Regions from separate parts of the Paenibacillus lacisediminis genome, predicted to be linked through region 2. Evidence: a T-box and tRNA genes for the amino acid it is inferred to sense, from the RefSeq annotation. Region 2 holds a T-box; the other holds one or more tRNA genes.

Region 1 (3,417 bases), on a different contig from region 2:
TCATTTGCATGCCAACTTCCCCCCTTGCTATAAGCCACTGCGACAACTCCCTGCTATAGTATACCGGCAGCAAGGTGACAACACCATGACCATTAAAAGCGAAAGACGGTAGCCGCTGATGATTATTGGTCGCGGGCATGTGCAATGGGGCGATGGAAATAGAGGTAGCGTGTTGGCTTGCTGCTTGCACTACCTCCCGCGAAAGATTAGAGGTAATTTATGGCGTTATTTCTGATATTCCCCCCTTTTGCACAAAATAGCGGAACTTTTAGTCCCTATTTCTGCACCAAGTTGGGAAAAGTCGCCATTTCGCCCCGAACCTTCCACAATAGAGGTAAAAAGTTCCTCTATATTTGGCTGTATCCCTTTTTTGATGAAAATAGGACCATTTTTTACCGTTATTTCCTTAGCTTCCGCAAGAACGCAGCAAAAAGACCCTTCACTAAGGAAGAGCCTTTGGAAGGGTCTATGAAGGTTCTTATTAATCCGGTCCGTCACTTTACGCTGTATGTTTCACATTCACCGGAGGTTGTGGCGCTCCCAGATGTGTTCCCGCATCCCCTTTTTTGCCGAACAGTTTGCGCAGGTAAGGGAGCACGTAGTAGTCGAGGCCGATTTTGCCGGCGTTGGCGGCGGCGACGATCACCAGCACTTCAAGCAGCAGCATTTGCGCGTTTGTGCTTACCGTTCCGCTGAAGAGGAACGCTGCGTTCATCAACAGGCCCATCAGGGCGGCGAAGGTGGTGAAGGTGCCGAGGATCAGCCCCAGGCCGACCAGGAACTCGCCGTAAGGAACGAGGACGTTGAAGATGCCTACGTTAGGCAGGGCGAAATGTTCCAGGAAGGTGGCCCACCAGCCTTGAACAGCGGGATGATCGCCCGTGCTGTTCGCGATTGCGCCGGTGAGGAAACCCGCGGCGTCGAAGCCGCCGGTAATTTTATGATACCCTGCTTCAATCCATTGGTACCCGAGGTAAACCCGGATGGCGGTCAGCAGCCACATGGCGATTTTATTGGTTCTCAGGAAGTTGTTAAACATTTTTACCACTCCTTAAGTGATTTGTTAGGTTGATTTTGGTTTTTTGAGGATGATCATCTTTGATGTCTTTATTATAAGTGATATTTTTCACAATATATGTGATTTAAATCACATATATTAAAAATTTAATATATTAATTTTAATCTAACCTACCTGTTCATGAATCTCTTCCAAACAGCAACGTCTTCCTTTACGAAAAATTATGTTGCACCGATCCAGCAAAAGTGTTATATTATATTTTGTCTTCGCGTTAGAGGCTGATCCGCGAAGCTTTACGGGACGTAGCTCAGCTTGGTAGAGCACCTGGTTTGGGACCAGGGGGTCGCATGTTCGAATCGTGTCGTCCCGACCATTAATGTTTTGGTATGGGCCCCGCAAAAGTAATCGGAATTCGCTGCGGAGCTTAACGTCACATTTGTGGGTAATGTGCGGGTGTAGTTCAATGGTAGAACTCCAGCCTTCCAAGCTGGTAGCGTGGGTTCGATTCCCATCACCCGCTCCATAATGAATGCAATGAATCCTTACACGGTAAGGATTTTTTTATTTTCCGGGAAAAAGTAAGAAAAACGCCTGACGGCGTCCTTTAATGGCTCTGACTTCTACTTTGGAGCGATTGGAGGGATGGGTTCCCATTCCTTCTTCGGTTCTTTGAGTAACCTTCCCCTTCTTTCATGAACAGCAGCGCCCCAGTACCTCGGCTCTTTCCATCTGTAGTCTGCATCAGTGGACGCTGCTCTAACGGACTCCAGCGACCTTATCCGCCCATTTCCCGGGTATTTCCCAGCCTAACGGACACACGCGACCCTATTTCGCTCTAAACCCGTTCATCCGGGACGATTTAAGGTAAATAAGGTCTTCTCTGTCCGTTACATTTTGCAAACCTCCGTTCTCCCTCAAATAAGGGCTCTGGTGTCCCTTAGCCCCCAGCTCCCTCTTCTCCCCTCTCTACCTGCAAAAACATCGCCCTCTACCATGCCCGAAATTTTATAAATTCTATAAGAGGTTGTTTAAAAAGTACGCTTTTGATCACGAAGTAAATTCAAGAAGTAATTCGGCATCGAATCTTGAATTCAGCCGGGCCAAACATAAGCTTCGGTGCTGAAAACCGAACTTTTTGAACACGAACTTTAAGGTAAAAAAATCCCCTAGCCGGCAAGCCGGCTAAGGAATTCGTGCTCCAGCACGCCGGCGGATACCGGTTTGCTGAATAAATATCCCTGACCTTCATGGCATTTTTGCAGCCTCAGAAACTCCAGCTGCTCCTCATTTTCGACGCCTTCGGCCGTCACCTTGAGCTTTAGATGATGCGCCATGGTCGTGATCGTCGAGACGATCGCCGCGTCGTTGCCATCGCACATGACCTCTTTGACGAAGGAGCGGTCGATTTTCAGCCGGTCGATCGGCAAGCTTTTCAAATAATACAGTGAGCTGTAACCGGTGCCGAAATCGTCGATGCTGATTTGGATGCCCAGGCTCTTCAAACGATGGAGCTGGTCCAACGCCGTATCGATATCGTAGGTCATGCTTTCGGTCACTTCCAGTTCCAGATAACGGGGGTCCAGGCCAACCTCGCGCAAAATCGCGCCGATCCGCTCCACCAGATTGTATTGGCGGAATTGGCGCATCGACAAATTGACCGATACGTTCACCGGCTCATATCCCGCAAGCTGCCACATCTTATTGTATTCGCAGGCCGTTTTGAGCACCCATTCCCCCAACGGAACGATCAGTCCGCTTTCCTCGGCCAACGGGATAAACTCGCTGGGCGGAAGCAGCCCGCGTTTCGGATGATTCCAGCGGACAAGCGCCTCCATCCCCACCATTTTTCCGTTGTCCAGGCTCATCTGCGGCTGAAACTCCAGAAAAAACTCTTCGCGCTCCAGCGCCTTGCGCATATCGTTCTCCAGCTCCACGCGGGACTGGGTATACATCTTCATTTCCGGGGTATACCGCATAAAATGAACCCCGTGTTCCTTGGCATGATGAACCGCCATATCCGCATATTGAATCATCTGGTCGACCGAATCGCCGTCAACCGGGAACACCGACAAGCCCATGCTGAGCGAAATATGGTATTCCGTATCGTCGATCAGCACTGCAGGATTTACCGAATCGAGCAGTTGCTTGGCCCGCTCTTCGGCAAACTCGGCGCCGTTCACCCTCCTCGGCAAAATCAAAGCGAATTCGTCCTCACCCATGCGGTACACCCGCTCATCGGCGTAACACAGCTCCCGCAGCCTGCCGCCAAATTCGGTGAGCAGCTTATCCCCCGCGCTGTACCCCAACGAATCGTTGATCGCTTTGAATCGGTCGATATTAATGACCGCAACCCCGGTATACGCCCCGGAAACGGTCAGCCATTCACCGAGCTGTTCCTT
Region 2 (3,417 bases):
GATGATCGTTAACTTGCCTTGGTCCAGGTCGGCAAACGTCCTTACGCCTTTAGCCAGCAAAACCTGCCGGATCCAATCCTCAAACGCCTCGCCCGAGTAGAGTCCTTTTTTGAGCAGCACCCGCATCGCCGGCCCGATGAACGCCATATTGAAAATGTGCGCCCGTTTGAGGAAGCGGGAAAACGACGTGGACATGATGATTTCCTTCATCTCTTCCGCGGTATACCCGGCGGCGATCAGCGAGGCCACGACCGACCCGGATGAGGTTCCGGCAACGCGATGGAACTTCCCCCCGTATTTCTCGGCCGCCCTCACCGCTCCCGCCAGCGAAATGCCTTTGACGCCCCCGCCTTCAAACACGCCGTTCATCAGCATCGCTCCCAAAGCCCCCATCCCATACACAAGTCTACTGCTTATGTATGATGGCGGAGGTTGTACGTATGCGGAGATTTATTGTAGCGGGAGCGCTAAGCGGGAAAGGATCTCCTCTACCGTTAACTTTTCAACCGCTGCTTCCCCGCGTTTTACAAATTCAATCACGCCTTGTTTGGCTGTTTTCCCGATAATAATGCGGTAAGGGATGCCGATCAGGTCGGCATCATTGAACTTGATCCCCGGGCGTTCGTCGCGATCGTCCAGCAGCACCTCGATTCCCTTCCGGGCGAGTTGTTCATACAGTTGTTCGGCCAGTTCGATTTGCTGCCGATCCTTCACGGAAACAGGAATGATATGCACCCGATAAGGCGCCAGAGCCGCCGGCCAAACGATTCCGCGCTCGTCATAGTGCTGCTCGACCACGGCGGAGAGCAAACGCGAGATGCCGATTCCGTAACATCCCATTATGATATCCTGCTGCTTCCCCTTCCGATCCAAATAGGACGCTCCCAGCATTTGGCTATACTTTGTCCCCAATTTAAATATATGCCCCACTTCAATCCCGCGGGATAACTTCAGCTTTCCGTCCTTACATTTCGGGCAAGTTTCTCCTTCAACCACAAAACGAAAATCGCCGATATGACTCGTTATGATATCCCGGGCCGGGCTGACATGCCGCAGGTGGAAATCGCGTTCATTCGCTCCCGCGATCCCCTCCGGCAGCGTGCTGACGTCCCGGTCGAGAAGAATGGGGATTTTTAATCCGAGAGGACCCGCAAAACCGGGCGGTGCGCCGGTGGCTTGCTCAACCGTAACCGGGTCGGCAAGTTCAATGCTTTCGGCGCCCATATAGGCTTGCACCTTTAGTTCGTTAACTTCATGATCCCCGCGCACGACAACCGCTACCAGTTGTTTGCCGTCCAGCACATAAATCAGCGTTTTGATCAGTTGCTCGGGCAGAACTTGCAAAAACGTCGTCAATTCCTCGATGGTATGCACTCCGGGCGTATGCATTTTTTCCAAAGCGGCGTCCCCGGGCAGCGGCAGCATACTCACGTTGTGCAATGAGGCAGCTTTTTCGATATTGGCGGCGTAATCGCAATGATCGCAGGCCGCCACAACATCCTCGCCGATGCCGGCAAAAACGATGAATTCATGGGACCCGCCTTCGCCCCCAATCGTGCCGGAATCCGCTTCAACGGCTCGATAGTCGAGCTCGCAGCGCTCCATAATATTCCGGTACGCCCGGTACATCAATGAATAGGAAACATCAAGGCCGCTCCAGTCCGCATCAAAGGAATAGGCATCCTTCATCAGAAATTCCCGGCCGCGCAGCAAACCGAAGCGGGGGCGCCGTTCATCCCGGAATTTCGTCTGGATTTGATATACCGAAACCGGCAGCTTCCGGTAAGTATGAACCTCCCCTTTAAGCAAGCTGGTAATCGCCTCCTCGTGCGTCGGTCCAAGCACAAATTCCCGGCCGTGGCGGTCGTTCAGCCGCATGAGTTCAGCTCCGTAACGGGAATAACGGCCAGACTCATGCCAGAGCTCGGCCGGCTGCAACGCCGGCAGCAGCAATTCCTGCGCGCCGGCCCGCTCCATCTCCGCTCTGACGATTTGTTCGAGTTTGTGAAGAACGCGCCTGCCTAAAGGCAAATAGGTATAAACCCCGGCAGCCAATTGACGAATATAACCGGCCCGAAGCAGCCAAGCGTGGCTGGCCGAATCGGCTTCGGCCGGAACTTCCCTTAACGTAGGCAACAATAACCTGCTTTGACGCATGGCAGATGACCTCCTTATCGTTTCATGAATTAGCCGCATAAACGCAAAAAGACACATTCGTCAGGGACGAATGTGTCGTGGTACCACCCTAATTTCACCGTTATGCGTAAAAAGCAACGATGCTCTAATCCGAATAACGGCGGAATCCGGTACGGGTTACGGTGATGTTCTCCCGTACAGCTCCTAAGGCGGGAAGCATTCCCTCGCGGCAGAGGCCTTTCAGCTGCTGGCCTCCTCTCTGGGGGCACGAAATGGAAGCTTATGTCCTTAATCACGGCTATTTCATATGAGTTAGTATGAGTTCGAATTTATATGATCCAAACTCCGTTGTCAAGTAAATCCTGCAGAAATCTTACATGCCGTAATAATCCTTAAGCAGCGGAATCAGCCCAAGCGGATTTTTGCGCAAGTCTTTGGCACTGAAAAAGATGCTGCCGCTGATTTCCGGGACTTGACGGTTATACTCCAGCTGGTTGATGATTTCCGACGCACTGGACCAGCCAACTTCCGGGGTGCCGATCTTGTACGGAGCATGGCCGATGTACAGTTTTACGCCCGTACCTCGAACTTCGCTGGCCCACCAATCGGCCAGCACGTCGTATTGGACTTCCTTGCGCGTCAGGCTCCAGTAGAGTTGTGGAGCGACGTAATCGATCCATCCATGCTTGATCCAGGCGCGTACATCGGCATAGGTACTGTCATAAGCCGTGATGCCCGCCTTCGTGTCGGAACCCGTAATATCGTTCGCTTTGTTGCGCCATACCCCAAACGGGCTGATGCCAAACGAGACTTTCGGCTTTTCCTGCTTGATGCTGGCCCCAAGATCTTCTACAAATTGATTGATGTTATCCCGGCGCCAGTCACCCTTGTTGGAAATTTGCTTGGCATTATATTGTTTGTACGTGCTGTCATCGTTAAACTTGCTCGATGCCGTTTCCCCCGTCGGATAAAAATAATCGTCCAGGTGAACGCCATCGATTTCGTAGTTTTGGACGACTTCCATAATCGCCTCAATCACATGCTCCCTGGCTTCCGGAATGCCCGGGTTAATATAGAGCTTGCCGTCGAATTTCACGATCCAATCCGGGTGCTCGTTGGCGACGTGGTTTACCGGCAGCTTGCTGGCATCCCCGCCCGTGCTGGCCCGGAACGGATTAAACCAGGCATGGAACTCCATGCCCCGGCGATGCGTTTCCTCGATCAAAAACTTCAACGGATCATACCCCGGATTTTTGCCGGCCGTTCCCGTCAAGTAAGAGG

What was found. A T-box is a leader RNA that pairs with one kind of tRNA and senses whether it is charged. The one in region 2 lies ahead of ACLD72_RS20220 (proline--tRNA ligase), so its partner is inferred to be a tRNA-Pro.
Region 1: it encodes a tRNA-Pro, which carries the amino acid that the T-box ahead of ACLD72_RS20220 (proline--tRNA ligase) is inferred to sense. The anticodon was not compared.

What each region holds. Positions count from the first base shown of each region.
Region 1 covers NZ_JBKIAX020000004.1:100,452-103,868, forward strand. The annotation lists gene ACLD72_RS09260 (zinc ribbon domain-containing protein) at 1-10, opposite strand, end outside; gene ACLD72_RS09265 (DoxX family protein) at 500-1,039, opposite strand; tRNA gene ACLD72_RS09270 (tRNA-Pro) at 1,315-1,391, shown strand; tRNA gene ACLD72_RS09275 (tRNA-Gly) at 1,468-1,541, shown strand; gene ACLD72_RS09280 (putative bifunctional diguanylate cyclase/phosphodiesterase) at 2,185-3,417, opposite strand, start outside.
Region 2 covers NZ_JBKIAX020000010.1:233,732-237,148, reverse strand. The annotation lists gene ACLD72_RS20225 (patatin-like phospholipase family protein) at 1-375, opposite strand, end outside; gene ACLD72_RS20220 (proline--tRNA ligase) at 451-2,157, opposite strand; T-box leader at 2,217-2,441, opposite strand; gene ACLD72_RS20215 (family 10 glycosylhydrolase) at 2,510-3,417, opposite strand, start outside.